DNA from 2 places in the Pseudoalteromonas sp. SCSIO 43210 genome. Region 2 is predicted to be linked to the other one. Evidence: predicted binding sites of a transcription regulator. Region 2 holds the regulator's gene; the other holds the start of a gene.

Region 1 (8,058 bases), 1.5 Mb from region 2:
AAAGTGCATCAGCGCCTACTTTACGCGCTATTTCAACTTGCGCTTTAGCTATAATTGGGCGCGCCATAGAGGTACCTAATAAATAAGTGCCTTCATAAATTGAGCCCGTTTTAAGTGTTGGGTAAATGTAATCACTTACCATTTCATCTTTTAAGTCAACTACATAACATTCAGATGCACCAGAGGCAATTGCTTTAGCTTCTACGCCTTCAAGTTCTTCTGCCCCTTGACCTACATCTGCTACAAACGCAACAACTTCACAACCATAGTTTTCTTTTAACCATGGCACAATAGCCGATGTATCAAGACCACCTGAATAGGCTAAAACGACTTTTTTAATTGAACTCATAGGTGTTCCTTAACAAAATTTGGATTTAATAATGTAACTAGCAGAGCATTTTGCGCGTGCATACGATTCTCTGCTTGTTGAATAATTTTAGATGCTGGACCATCCATTACCTCTGAGGTAATTTCAAATTCACGGTGCGCCGGTTGGCAGTGTAATACCGTCGTAGCACCGGTTTGATCTAGCAATGCCTGATTTAGCTGATATGGCATATACTTGGCTTTAACTTGCTCAATTGGTGTTGTATTACCCATTGATACCCAAGTATCTGCGTAAACAACATTTGCGCCAACAGCAGCTTCAACTCTGTCGCTCACCATAACTGATGCACCGTTCATTGCTGCAATCTGCTCTGCTTTTTTAAGTATTTGTGAATCTGGTGAGCACCCTTTTGGTGTTACAGCTACAAAATCTGTACCTAGTGTAGCTGCTAACAACATCAATGAATGAGTTACGTTATTACCTTCACCTAAGTAAGCAACTTTAAGCTCACTTACATCTCCATGTACTTCTTGAAGCGTTAAAAAATCAGCGAGTGCTTGGCACGGGTGATACAAATCACACAAACTATTAACCACCGGTACCGATGAATATTCACCTAATGTAGTTAGCGTACTGTGTTGATTAACACGCGCTACAATCCCGTCAGCCCATGTTGAAATATTAAGAGCGAAATCTTTAATTGATTCGCGTGCACCCATAGCGCCATTTTGCTGATCTAAATAAACCGCGTGACCACCAAGACGATTAATACCTATATCAAATGATAAACGCGTACGTAAACTTTGTTTTTCAAATAACGTTACAACCGATTTACCAGCTAATACTTGGCTGTATTTCTCTGGTTTTACTTTAATGTCTTGCGCTAACTTTAGTAAATTAAGTGCGCCTTCTTGGTCTAATTCTAAACCGGTTAAAAAATTCTTAAACATAATAAACCTATGGTGTAATTTTAGTTCCGACATGCTTGCCTTCAAGCAAGTCAGTTAAATTTTCTGGCTTTTGCCAGCTGGAAATATACACACCGCGTCGTAAATGTTGGGCAGCGTGAAGGCTGGTCTTAACTTTGACCTCCATCCCGCCCACAATTACTCCTTCATCTATTAAAGTATCAATGTGTTTTGTGTCAAGTTGATGTAAGGGCTGCTTATTTGCGTCAAGCACCGCTTCTACATCAGTCATAAAAATAAGTTCTGCGTTTAAATTACTAGCAATAGCCGCTGCAGCTTCATCAGCATTTACGTTATACCAAAGGCCTTGCTCATCAAAACCGATAGAGCTAACGATCGGTAGCCTGCCAATTTTAAGTAAATCGTTAATAATAGAATCATCGTTACTTGTACATTTACCTACTAAACAAAGTGCTTTTAACTTTTGAGTAGCAGTAACACCCGCTTCATACAAACTTAACCCAACCGGTTTATGCCCTGCACTAATAGCCTGAGTCATTAATTGTTTATTGGCACAACCTGCTAGTGCACCTACGATGTAAGGCATTTGCTCTGCAGGGCTGATACGCAAACCTTGGTGCTTAGCACTGGCAAAACCAGCTTCTTTTAGCCAAGTATCAACAAGTGCACCGCCACCGTGTACAATTACAAACTGAGCATTTTGTTGCTCATTAAGTACATCAAACAATGCTTTAGCCGCGTTTTCTGTATTAAGTACAGCACCACCTAGTTTAATAACCCACGTTTTTTTACTCATTTAAAACGCTCCTTTTAAGCCCGTGGTATGCTCTAAATTCATTGATAGATTAATACACTGTAAAGCTTGACCTGCAGCGCCTTTTAATAAATTATCTATTGCTGCAATAACAATTAATTGCGATCCTTGCTGCTGCCAACCAATATCAACATAAGGTTGCTTAGCTACACCTTTTATTGATGGGATTTTATCGCCTAATAAACGAATAAGTGGCTCATCGGCAAGTACCTGATACGCTTGTGTTACTTGCTCACTTGTTACCTCAGGCTTTAACTGCACATAAATAGTTTCTAAAATACCACGAGGAAAATTGCCTAAGTGCGGCGTAAATAAGACTTGGTGACCAAGATGTTGCTCAATTTCAGGACCGTGGCGATGATTAAACAAACCATAAGGTGCAAGCGACACTTCACAAAAATGCGTTCCTACACTGGCTTTACGCCCTGCGCCGGTAACTCCCGATACCGCATTAATAATAATACTCTGTTCGCTTAATAAACCGGCTTGTTGCAAAGGCTTTAATGCATTTAGTGCGGCCGTTGGGTAGCATCCAGCAACAGCGACTAACCGTGCATTGGCAATAGCTTCGCCATTCCACTCAGCTAAACCATAAGCAGCTTTATTTAATAGCTCAGGATGTTGGTGCTCAAAACCATAATATGTAACGTAATCATCATTGCTTGCAAGGCGATAGCCACCAGATAAATCAAATACCTTTTTACCCATTGCTAAAAAACGCGGTGCTAAATCAACACTCACTTTATGGTCTGTACATAAGCACACATAGTCAGCACTAGTTTGAATGTAATCAAAAGCTGATTCACCAAGAGGGAGTAATGGTAAGTCGAGCAAGCCTAGATGTTCAGGATATAAATCACTTAGCAATTTATTTTTATCTAAGCTGCCTTCTGATACATAACAACCCGCTAAAGTTAAGTTTGGGTGTTTAGCAACTAAACTTGCTAACTCTGCGCCGCTGTAACCGCTTGCGCCAATAATCACTACATTCATTTGTTACTCGTTATCTTAAAATTAGTTGTTACTTGTCTATCTTGTTCGCTTAAACTAGCCTTGGCGCTAATTTAGCCTTTTATTAATGAATTTTGATTATCGTCGCATTGTTTTCATAACGTTACTTTAATATATTTATGCTTAAAAAGTGAATTGATATTCATCATAAATACTTTTATATTGTTATGCAATTAAATTGAATACTTATTTTGGATTTTTTTATGCCTTTGCCATCGTTTATTTCTATGTATCAACAATTGATTGCAGCTCCGTCTATCAGTGCAATTGAAGATAGTCAGTGTATGAGTAATAAAAGCGTAATTGAACTACTTGCGAGGTGGTGCGAAACACTTGGCTTTACATGTGAAATCATTGAATTAGAAGGAGGTAAAGGTCGCTATAACTTATTAGCTAAACGTGGCAAAGGAGATGGTGGATTAATGCTCGCGGGCCACACCGATACTGTCCCGTTTGATGATAGTCGCTGGAATCATAATCCGTTTAAACTTACCGAACTCGACAATAAATTATATGGGCTCGGTAGCATTGATATGAAAGGTTTTTTTGCGTTTGTATTACAAGCGATTAGTGAACTTGATGAAAAGCAGCAAACCCAGCCTATCTTAATACTCGCCACTGCCGACGAAGAAACCACAATGGCAGGTGCACAGCAAATATGTAAGCACCCAAATTTAAAACCTGCGCGATGTATAATTGGTGAACCTACTGATATGACACCGGTATTTACACATAAAGGACATATGAGTACAGCGATTAGAGTAATTGGACGCTCAGGTCATAGCTCTGATCCCGAACGTGGTCTCAACGCCATAGAAATCATGCATAAAGTGACTTCAAAATTATTGTTCTTAAAAGAGCAGTTAAAGCATAAGTATTCATTAAGCCACTTTGAAATACCTTACCCAACATTAAATTTTGGTAATATTCATGGCGGCGACAACGCTAACCGAATTTGTGCTTGCTGCGAAATGCATATAGATATGCGCCCATTACCAGGTTTGAGTGTAAAAGAGTTACAAGCATTAATACTTGATGCAACGAAAGAGATAAATCAACAATACCCCAATGCGGTCAGCGTAATTGATTTACACGAGCCAATACCAGCCTTTACTGGCAACACCGACAGTGCTTTAGTGATATTAGCTGAAAAAATAGCAGGGCAAAAAGCAATAGCTGTTAATTACTGTACTGAAGCACCTTTTATTCAGCAATTAGGGTGTGAAACAATCGTTATGGGGCCGGGCTCAATAGATCAAGCCCATCAGCCTGATGAGTTTTTAGCAATGGAAAAAATAAAACCGTCACAAAAAATTATCAGTAACATTATTAAAGCCAGCTGTTTTAATATCAATTAACTTAATTAAGTGCCCTATTTTGAGATAAAAAAATCTTATCGATGACAACAGAAAATAATTATTTAGAGCAACTAGATACAAAATTTTTTGCCTAGTTCTAGCGTAATTTCCTTAACGTTAAATAGACCCTATATTTAAGCGGATTGGTATTACTCCTGTGTTCATACAGTTGTAAATAAGAAATTAGCGTTAGGTTTAATCCCTCAAGTTTATTAAGTAACCAAGTAAAAAAAAGACGCAATTAAGCGTCTTCTTGTTTTAAATTACACCCTATTAGCTACATATACTTACTGAGGTACTTTTTAAATACAGGATCTGTTTTAGCTAGTTCTTTTTGCTCGGCTAAAATATCTTTTAAAATAGCGCCTGATGTAAGTGGGTTTGCAAGGACCACTCTAAATACAACAGTAGGTTGATTATCGTATTTAGATGGCGTTAGGCGTGTACGTGATACAAACGAGCGACCAGACTCCCGCTGACGCTTTTGCATACTCGCAGTAAAACGATTAAGTGATGCAAAAATGTCTAAACGTGTTGTTGCATCAGCATCTTTTATTGCCTGCTTAATCTGTTTAGGTACATAACGATACGTTAGTAAACACAGCTCAGGCTCTGAAATAAGTTCGAAATCTTCATCTGCTTTAATTAAACCAGCAAAATAATGTGCTTTTTTTATACTACGATCGATTAACATCTCGTAGCCTTTACGACCAATAACACGTAAGCAAGCATGTACTAACATCGCCATACCTGGGCGACTACCTTCAAGCGTGTGACTACCTAAGTCTTTTGAACCTTTACGTAATATATACTCAGCATGGTGCTCTATTGCATCAGTTGCAGCAGGATCTTTAAATAAAACTAAACCAGCGCCCATGGGTACATACATTTGTTTGTGTGCATCAATGGTAATTGAATCTGCTCGCTCAATTCCTTTTAATAAAGGACGATGCGTGTTTGATAAAAGCGTCGCTCCTCCCCATGCAGCATCTACATGAAAATGGCAGTTAATATCTTGTGCCAAATCGGCCATTTCGTCCAGTGGGTCAATATTACCGGTTTCGGTTGTCCCCGCGACCCCAATAATGGCCATTACTTTAATGCCTTGCGCTTCAAGCTCACGTGCTTTTTCGCGCATCGCTATTACATCGACTTTATTATTTTCGCAGGTTTTAATACCAATTAAGTTATCGCGACCAATGCCGAGTAAATCAACCGATTTACCTAATGAATAATGTCCACGTTCTGATATTAATACCGCTAAACCTTTATAGCCATAATGCAGCATACCGGCAATTAAGCCTTGTGCGCCTATACCTCTAAAATCGCCATCCGGTTTTAATAAACGGTTTCGCGCAATCCAAAGCGCAGTAATATTAGCAACCGTACCACCAGAGCAAAATGCACCTAATGAGGTTTTAGCACTGTGCATCCATTTAGAATAAAATGAATCTTCTTGCCCATAAGCTAGATGATGCATCATCCCAAGTACTTGACGTTCAAGAGGCGTAAACGCTTTAGATGTTTCTATTTTTACTAGATTTTGATTTAGCCCTACCATCAGTTTTGACAGCGGTAATAAAAAATGCGGCAAAGCAGAGGTCATGTGACCAATAAAGCTAGGCGCAGCTGTATGCACAGAATGCGCAACAAGTTGCTCCATAATGTCTTGGGCATAAGCAGATACAAACGTTGGATCTTCTGGGATCACTGCCGATTGAAAGTCTTTTTCTATTTCATGTAATGGTTTTTCAATTGCCGCAATATTTTCGTTTAAGAAACCTGCTAAATTACTCGAAATTTCAAGCTCGATTTTGCTTAAAGTTGAGTCTGGCGCTTCAGGTACAGTAAATATACGCTTAAGGCTTTCTTTAGAGGCGACGGCACAACGCTTTTGATCCATCTCAATACCTAGTGTGTGTAGCTAAAACACGTGTTTGTCTATGAAACACGCCAAATTAAGGCGTTATTTTAAGTAACAGTGTTTTTAATTAATTGCGCTAACTTTACTGCAATATAACTAAAATGTCTCGCTTAAAGCCATAAAAGCAGACAAAGACATGACAAAAAAGTGATAATTTAATTAATATTTAAGCCTTGCCAATAAATAAGAATTAATTATTGGGCATTTATATATTTTGCGTATAATAAAAAAATAACAAAAAAGGGAAGCACATGCTAAAAGGAAGAGTAAGGGTAAGTTGGTTAATGGCGGGTTTTAGTCTATTTTTAATCAGTTTACTTACCTACGTTTATTATACTTACCAAACAACACGCGCAGATATAATGCACTCTGTTGATACGCGCTTACTTAACGCAGCCACCAGTGTTAAGCATATACTCGGCGATACATACCTAAATAAAGTTAATCAGGGAAAAACGATTAGTTTTTCTGATTATCAAAAAAAGAGTAAGCAACTTTCTGACTTTGCCCAAGCACTCAACATTGCTTATGTATACGCGATGGTACTTCAAGATAACAAAGTCTACTTTAGTGCATCGAGTTATACAAAAGAAGACCAAAGCAATGGCAAAGTAACCCAGTTTTTAGATCTTTACCCTGAAGCCACTAAGGCGAACATTAGTGCTTTTTATTCGACAGAGCCTGTATTTGAAATATCAGCAGATCAATGGGGACATTTTAAAACTATTTTTATCCCTTATGTTGATAGCACTAATGGTAAAACCTACATAACAGGTGCTGATATCACCATTTATGATTTAAACCAAAAACTTAAAGAAAGTGTATCAAAGGCGGCCGCTATGGCGAGCTTCTTTTTCTTTATCGCTATACTTGTTGCAACTATTTATATTTACTTACTCAAACGATCTTTAGCAACAGACTCCAGTACGGGCTTTGCAAATCATATAGCGCTTGAATACTTCCTAAAGCAAAGTAATGCGCACCATATGCAATTAGCTGTTATTTGGATTAACGAAATTGAAGACATAAATAGCTTTTATGGCACTGAGGTGGGCGATAAAGTAATGAAAAACTTGCTCATGCATTTTAAAAGTCGCTGCTCTGCTCGTTGTCATATTTATCGCTTAGCGACCAATAAACTGGTATTACTTGCACCAAAAGAAATTCCGTACGATGAGTTTAACGACTTAATCGAAACCTACAACTTTAATACCCCACTATTAACCGACCCGTTTATTTATATTACGTTGTGTGCCGGTATAGCCAGCGGTAACAAATCTTTGTTATTAGAAAATGCCCATATTGCGGCACTGCAAGCCAAACAAGGTCGTCATACCGTTGTTAATTACTCAAAAGCACTTCACGATGTAAAAGTGCAATATCAATACAATGTAGAAATGGCTAAAGAGGTTCGCGAAGCATTTGATAACAATCGTATTGTCCCTTACTTTCAACCTATTATTGATATAAACACTAAACGCGTAGTGCAGTATGAATGTTTAGCGCGCATGGTTACAGCAAGTGGTGAAATACTCAAGCCAGAGGCTTTTTTAAATGTAGTTACCCGTTCAAGAATGGATGGCTTGTTGACCCGTACTATATTCTCACAATGTATTAGCCGCTTTAGAAAAACAGATATTTGCTGGAGCTTAAATATAACCGCGCAAGATATGCTTGATCCTAGTTTGAGCGAA
Region 2 (8,058 bases):
TATGCCTCACTAAATATGGAGTATCCAGTTAAGCCAGGTGTGCAATTATCCAGTTTGGTTGCGTCTTGGGGGAGCTTTAAGGAAGACAGCTTGCCACTCGATGAGATCAGTAAATATCGTCCGTTAGCGCTTAAGCTGATTGATGAGGTGAAGTTCGATCTTTAATGACTTATAAATTTAAGCTGTCTAAATGGCAGCTCTTTGCGTGGTCGACGGGTTTGATTCTGTCGGCCCCGTTGTTTTTTCTTCTTTTTGAATCTCTGCAAGGTAACTCTGAGGTGTTTTCTCATCTTTGGGATACAGTGCTTTGGGATTACATTACTAATACTGTGTTGCTGGTTTTAGGCGTTTGTGTGCTTAGCTGTGCTATTGCGCTGCCACTCGGTTGGCTTACTGCTTACTGTAGTTTTCCTGGTAAAAAGCAGTTTGAATGGGCACTTATGCTGCCCCTTGCTATGCCTACCTATATTATTGCCTATGTATACACTGATTTATTAGACTATGCGGGCCCTGTGCAAATAGCACTTAGAAAATGGTTTGGCTGGCAATCACCTAGTGACTATTGGTTTTTTGATATACGTACACTACCTGGCGCTATCGTTATGATTGCCTTGGTACTTTACCCGTATTTATTTTTAATTTTTAAAACAGCCCTTCGCGAACAGTCATTCAAATTAGTACAAGCTAGTCAATTAATGGGGCTATCTCCTAAACAAAGTTTTTTTAAAGTAAGTTTAGTGCTCTCTCGCGGCGCAATTGTTGCGGCTCTTGCACTCATTAGTATGGAAACTATGGCTGACTTTGCAACCGTCAGCTATTTTGCCGTGAGCACATTAACGACCGCCGTATATGACACATGGTTTGGTTATTATTCGCTTACAGCGGCCGCTAAAATATCGGGTGTAATGCTCTTACTTTTATTTTTGGCATTAATGGCAGAACGCTTTAGCCGCCGTAACCAAGCGGTATTTGAGCGCCAATCAAGTGTAAATAGCGAATCTCTCTATGTATTAAAAGGAAAGTCGGCTTGGCTAGCAACTGCATTTTGTGGCTTTATTTTACTTATCGCTTTTTTAATTCCCATTGCAGTACTCGTAAACTACGCAATTACCTACTTTGATAAAGCGTGGAACATTGAGTTTTTTAGCTATGCTTGGCAAAGTTTAAAAGTAGCAGGGATAGTGAGTGTAATAACCATTACGTTGAGTATTTTTGTGGTTTTTTATCAGCGTGTTGCAAAGCAAACGTATCCGCTTATTCCTGGGCGTTTAGCCAGTACGGGCTATGCATTGCCTGGTACAGTGCTCGCTATTGCTGTTTTATTACCACTTACATTATTAGAAAACACCATCAATGAAGCGCTCGAACCATATAATTTAGATATAGGTTTACTGCTTACAGGCAGTATTCTTACTATTATTATTGCTTACATTGTTAGGTTTTATGCCATCGCACACGGAGCGATAGAATCGAGTTTTTTACGCATTAGCCCATCACTCGATATGGCAAGTCAATCAATGGGTAAAAGCCAAGGGCAAACATTGCGTTTAATACATCTACCTTTATTACGCCGTGGACTACTTACGGCGGCATTACTGGTGTTTATTGAGTGCATGAAAGAGCTACCTGCGGCGTTATTGCTCAGACCGTTTAATTTTGAAAGCTTAGCAACTCATGTATTTCAGTATGTGAGTGACGAGCAGTTAGAGCTTGCTTCAATTTCGGCATTATTTATTGTTATTGTCGGGTTTATTCCTTTGTATTTTATTAATCGTTCTATGGAGCAACGTAGTTAAATGAGTAGTTTAATTTTACAAGGCGTGAGCTATCACTATAACGGTACAAAGGTTATTCATGATTTAGATTTAACAGTGGGCAAAGATGAAATTGTTTGTCTGCTCGGTGCAAGTGGTTGCGGTAAAACAACCACATTAAAAGCCATTGCAGGTTTAATTGAAGCCAAGCAAGGGTCTATTTTTATAGACGGTAAATTAGTGAGTGATGAGCAATCTTTTGTCTCACCTGAGCATCGTAACATCGGCATGATGTTTCAAGACTATGCATTGTTTCCGCATTTAACGGTGGCAAATAATATCGCATTTGGGCTTAGTAAAATGAGTAAAGCCCAAAAGCAGCAACGTGTTGATGAAATGCTTAAGCTTGTTCATTTAATTGGCTGTGCCGATAGATTTCCTCATCAGTTATCGGGTGGCCAACAGCAACGCGTCGCTATCGCTCGTGCATTAGCTTATAAACCTAGTTTGTTATTGCTTGATGAGCCTTTTTCAAACATCGACACACAAGTACGCTTTGAATTAATTGCCGATATACGTCGAATTATTAAGGCAACACAAGTCTCTGCTGTATTTGTTACGCACTCAAAAGAAGAGGCATTTGCCTTTTCCGATACACTTGCCATTATGCATCGCGGTAAAATTGCGCAACAAGGCACGCCAGAACAGCTTTTTGCAGCCCCAAGCTCAAAGGAGGTTGCAGAGTTTCTGGGTCAAGGCATATACTTAGAGGCAGAAGTATTAACGACAACTGAATATAATACACCGTTTGGCTTAGTTAAATCATATATTGGACATGAGCATAGAGCGAGTGTAGGGAAAATATATGTTCGTCCTCACCAGATTGAATTGGTAAGTGATAATCTATGTGACAGACACTGTGAACGAGCTACAATATTAAGTAGTCGCTTTATTGGTTCAGCGTATGTTTACACTGTCGTTATTGCTGAGCAAGAAGTTGAAGTTGCTGCACAATATGACCAATCATTTGAAAAAAATGAGCAGGTTATAATAAAAATAAAACCTCACACGGTGAACTTTTTCGAATCATAATTAATTTGTTATTCGCTGTGTTTTTATCTATAAAACTAAGGAATAACAATGGCGCAAGCGCAATCAGGGATTTGTGCTGAAGCAAACTTACACGGTTTGCACTTATTTTTTAATGTGTTTGATGGTCAAGATGAATCGTTACGCGTAAAACTAAAGCAAGTAAGCGCTATTGAAGAAGAATTTAGCGATCAGTTTTCAGAATCAATGCTCTCTTGTATGGTCGCTATTGGTGCGCAATATTGGCCACATATCCTTCCTGAGTACATTCCAAGCGAATTACAGAGCTTTCCTAATATAAATCACAGCGATCACCAAATGAGCGTGCAACCGTGTGATTTGTTTGTGCAAATTCGCTCTGACCGTGAAGACGTTAACCATTTATTTGCCCTGCAAGTATTAAAGTTATTTGCTCCTGATGTAGAGCTGGTAGAGCAGGTTCGTAATTTTCGCTTTTTAGATGGACGAGACTTTAATGGCTTTATTTATGGTGGCGATTCTGCTCATGGTAGAAAAAAGCGTGCGACGGCACTAATAAATAAACCGGGTAGCTTTGAAGATCAAGGAAGTTATATTCATGTACAACGTTATAAGCATGACTTAACTGTGTGGCAGCATTTATCATTAAGTGAGCAAGAGCAAATAATGGGTCGTACGCGCCTTGATAACACACTAATTACCCCCGCGATCGAAACCAGCCATGCTTCGCGTAGTGAACTAAAAGACGAAGATGGGCAACCGCTACTATTAAATCAAAGCATGCCTTATGGCGATGTGTATGAGCAGGGAATGTTATCAATTACATGTGCATGTACAGGAACCGCGTTCGAAAAAATACTTAAAAGCCGTTTAGGCGAAGGTGATTGTTACGACCACTGGCTTGATTTTACTCAAGCCGATATGGGTTCTGCTTTTTTTGCACCTTCGGTCGGATTTTTAAAACAGATTTAATTACGATTAATAATCAAACCGTATCAAATAAAATGCGAACGCGTTCAAGTGTCACGTCTATTTCAGATATTTTAGCCGGGGCGATAAAAATAGTGTCATCGCCGGCAATAGTTCCTAGTACGCCATCTGCTTTACCTAATGAATCTAATAAACGTGCAATAAGCTGAGCCGCACCTGGGCTGGTACGAATGATGATCATCATTTCGTTGTGCATAATGTCGATTACTAATTGGCGTAATGGGCTTTTAGCCGTAGGTACACCCATTTCAGCAGGTAAGCAGTAAACCATTTCTTGCTTGGCATTACGTGTGCGTACAGCGCCAAACTTACTTAACATGCGTGATACTTTACTTTGGCTTATATTGTCAAAGCCTTGCTCTTTTAACGCATCAACTATTTCGCCTTGAGAGCCAAAGTTTTCTTCTTTTAAAAGCGATTTAAATGCTTTTACCAGTGCTTCTTGTTTATCTTGTGGTTGCATAGTCTTTATTCATTTTTGTTATTTATGCTGCAAATTCTACACAATAATGAATAATTATGCAGCAGTTGTTTAGTTAACTTGCCAGTTTGATGCGTTAAATCACAAAAGTTTACGACTATGGTCGAAAATATACTTGAAATAGACAGGATAAATTTGTTTTTAGTCGCTAATTTCATTATCTTAAGAGCCACAAATATTTCCTACCTCAAATGACGGAGAATTCCAATGAAAGTTGCTGTATTAGGTGCTGCAGGCGGTATCGGCCAAGCGTTGTCTTTATTATTAAAAACAGGCTTACCAGCTGGCTCTGAATTATCACTTTATGATGTTGCACCAGTAGTACCAGGTGTTGCGGTTGACCTTTCTCACATCCCAACAGATGTTAAAGTTGCAGGCTTTGGCGCAGACGATTTAAATAAAGCGCTTGAAGGTTCTGACATCGTGCTTATACCAGCGGGTATGCCACGTAAACCAGGTATGGATCGTGCTGATTTATTCAATGTAAATGCTGGCATCATCAAAACGTTAGCAGAAGGCATTGTTGCCAGCTGTCCTAAAGCGTTAGTAGGTATTATTACTAACCCAGTAAACGGCACAGTTCCAATTGTTGCTGAAGTATTCAAAAAAGCAGGTACTTACGACGCTAAACGCGTATTCGGTATTACTACGCTTGACGTTATTCGTTCAGAAGCATTTGTTGCTGAACTTAAAGGCGTAGACGTAGCAACTGTAAAAGTACCAGTAATTGGTGGTCACTCAGGCACAACGATTCTGCCTCTACTTTCTCAAGTTGAAGGTGTTTCTTTCACAGATGAAGAAGTTGCTGCACTTACTCCACGTATCCAAAATGCGGGTACTGAAGTTGTAAATGCTAAAGCAGGCGGTGGTTCAGCTACGCTATCTATGGGTGCTGCTGCAGCTCGTTTTTGTATGTCTTTAGTTGAAGGCCTACAAGGTGAAGAAGTTGTAGATTACGCTTACGTTGCTGTTGAAAATGGCGATGCAGAGTACTTTGCACATCCAGTACGTTTAGGTAAAAACGGCGTAGAAGAAATTCTTTCTTACGGCGAACTAAGCGCATTTGAAACAAAAGCAAAAAATGACATGCTTGAAACATTGAAAAAAGACATCAAAGAAGGTGTTGATTTCATGGCGTAATAGCCGGTTTAAGCAACAAAAAAGCCTGCATTTGCAGGCTTTTTTATTGCTCAGAATTAATGTCACACTGTGTAACTAGTTAAAACTAGTGGTCGCGGTCAACCGCAATACGGGCAAGGCTTATAAGTGCTTGCTTATAGTCAGACTCAGCTAAAAAGTCTAAACAGGCAATGGCTTTTTCGGCCTCAAGCTCTGCTTTTTGCATTGTAAACTCAAGCGCATTAGTTTGTTTTAGTGCAGTTAAAATTTCTTCTAAATGCTCCATACCATTACTGTGCTCTATTGCATCACGAATAAGTTGCGTTTGCTGCTCGCTACCGTGTTGCATAGCATAAATAAGCGGAAGGGTTGGTTTGCCTTCAGCTAAATCATCGCCAATGTTTTTACCTAGCTGCTCAGCGTCTGCATTGTAATCGAGTACGTCATCTACTAGTTGAAACGCAGTACCTAAATGCATACCGTATAGGTTTAGTGCATCAAGTGTCGTTTGGTCTTGCTCTGTGATAATGGCAGCAAGGCCTGTAGCTGCTTCAAATAATTTAGCCGTTTTAGAGTAAATAACCTGCATATAGCTGGCTTCAGTCGTATCTGGGTCATTGCAGTTCATTAACTGTAATACTTCACCTTCAGCAATAATGTTTGTTGCATCGGCAAGTACTTGCATAATCTGCATTTTTCCAAGGCCAACCATAAGCTGAAATGAGCGAGTGTAAATAAAGTCACCAACTAATACGCTAGCAGCATTACCAAATTCAGCATTTGCTGTAGGCGTGCCACGTCGTAAGTTTGATTCATCTACAACATCATCATGCAATAGCGTTGCTGTATGGATAAACTCAACAATTGTTGCAAGTGTTATGTGATCTTTACCCTGATAACCGAGCGCCTTGGCTGCTAAAATTGCGAGCATTGGACGAACACGTTTGCCGCCACTGCTAACTATATATAAACCAAGCTGATTAACTAACGCCACATCTGAGCGCATTTGCGCATGTATAAGTTGATTGACGTCATTCATATCGCTTTCGATTAACGCCTGGATAGCTTTTATATCCATTGATCTCCGAGCCAATTTTTATGTGTGAACGGCGCAGATTGTACAACAAAAAATGCACTAGCTCGATATTTTGTGACGATTGATTGAAAAAACACTATTAAAGTACTGAATAAGAGCTTAATTGGTTGAGATAACTGATTAATAGATAACCAATATGCAGTCTGAGTCGCGCTTAGATATTATACAGCGAGAGCTCTATTTAAGCGCATTAACTTATTTCGCTTAACAGCTAAAAAGCACTTGGCAAAAGGGTCAATTAATATAAACTGGGGGAAATATTGAATTACTCTCAATGCAGCTACTTTTTATTCATTTTAATTACAAAATAGGCTTGCTAGTTATTTCGCGTTAGCGTAAACTTCGCGCCCTATCGAAGAATATTTTAGTTGCACCGATTTGAGGGTGCACAGACGGAGTTAATTATGTACGCGGTTTTCCAAAGTGGTGGTAAACAGCATCGTGTGACTGAAGGTCAAACGATTCGTCTTGAAAAATTAGACGTTGAAACTGGTGCGGCAGTAGAATTTGATTCAGTACTTTTAGTTGCTGATGGTGAGAAAATCGAGATCGGTGTACCGTTCGTAAACGGTGGCAAGATAACAGCTGAGGTTGTTTCACATGGTCGCGGTGAGAAGATTAAGGTTGTTAAATTTAGACGCCGTAAGCATTCTCGTAAGCAAATGGGCCATCGTCAATGGTTCACTGAAGTTAAAATCACTAGCATTAGCGCTTAATTAGAGGTACTTAGAAATGGCACATAAAAAAGCAGCTGGTAGTACTCGTAACGGTCGCGATTCAGAAAGCAAACGCCTAGGTGTTAAGCGTTTTGGTGGCGAATCAGTTCTAGCGGGTAGCATCATTGTTCGTCAGCGTGGAACTCGTTTCCACCCTGGTACAAACGTAGGTATCGGTAAAGACCACACTATCTTCGCAAAAGCAGATGGTAAAGTTCAGTTTGAACAGAAAGGTCCTTTAAACCGTAAATACGTAACTATCGTAACTGAGTAATCAGTAAGGTAGTTAAAAAACCCCGCTTTTGCGGGGTTTTTTGTTTTAAGAAAAAAATATATACCCAAGCCAAGCCTGCAATCAGCTTGGCTTCGGTATATAATAGTTAAATTAACAAGCCAATCCCTAAAGTGAGTAATCATGAAGTTTGTAGATGAAGTAGAAATTCGCGCAGAAGCTGGAGACGGTGGCAGCGGCATCGTGTCTTTCCGTCGTGAAAAATATGTTCCAGATGGTGGACCAGACGGCGGTGACGGTGGAGACGGTGGTAGTGTTTATCTACAAGCTGATGAAAACTTAAATACCCTCATTGATTATCAGTTTGAGCGTTTCCATAGAGCTGAACGTGGTACTAACGGTCGTAGCCGTAACTGTACAGGCCGAAAAGCCGATGACTTATTTGTTATGGTGCCTGTAGGCACACGTATCATGGATGTTGATACCCAAGAGGGACTTGGTGATTTAACGCAACATGGTCAACGTATTTTGGTTGCAAAAGGTGGTTTCCACGGCTTGGGGAATGCACGTTTTAAATCAAGTACTAACCGAGCACCTCGTCA

The links. Region 2 encodes ArgR, which controls arginine synthesis, uptake and breakdown. Its sites were predicted from a motif close to ANTGAATANNTATTCANT; they were not measured.
Region 1: a site for ArgR is predicted at 3,212-3,229, ahead of argC (N-acetyl-gamma-glutamyl-phosphate reductase). Genes of this name have one in related genera too.

The regions. Positions count from the first base shown of each region.
Region 1 is NZ_CP087225.1:3,976,938-3,984,995, forward strand. Features, by position in the region: gene LOS73_RS17400 (argininosuccinate synthase) at 1-349, opposite strand, end outside; gene LOS73_RS17405 (ornithine carbamoyltransferase) at 346-1,278, opposite strand; gene argB (acetylglutamate kinase) at 1,286-2,053, opposite strand; gene argC (N-acetyl-gamma-glutamyl-phosphate reductase) at 2,054-3,064, opposite strand; gene argE (acetylornithine deacetylase) at 3,286-4,440, shown strand; gene panP (pyridoxal-dependent aspartate 1-decarboxylase PanP) at 4,718-6,343, opposite strand; gene LOS73_RS17430 (bifunctional diguanylate cyclase/phosphodiesterase) at 6,616-8,058, shown strand, end outside.
Region 2 is NZ_CP087225.1:520,505-528,562, forward strand. Features, by position in the region: gene LOS73_RS02230 (extracellular solute-binding protein) at 1-165, shown strand, start outside; gene LOS73_RS02235 (ABC transporter permease) at 165-1,796, shown strand; gene LOS73_RS02240 (ABC transporter ATP-binding protein) at 1,797-2,846, shown strand; gene LOS73_RS02245 (Dyp-type peroxidase) at 2,895-3,794, shown strand; gene argR (transcriptional regulator ArgR) at 3,808-4,275, opposite strand; gene mdh (malate dehydrogenase) at 4,501-5,433, shown strand; gene ispB (octaprenyl diphosphate synthase) at 5,519-6,490, opposite strand; gene rplU (50S ribosomal protein L21) at 6,913-7,224, shown strand; gene rpmA (50S ribosomal protein L27) at 7,241-7,498, shown strand; gene cgtA (Obg family GTPase CgtA) at 7,640-8,058, shown strand, end outside.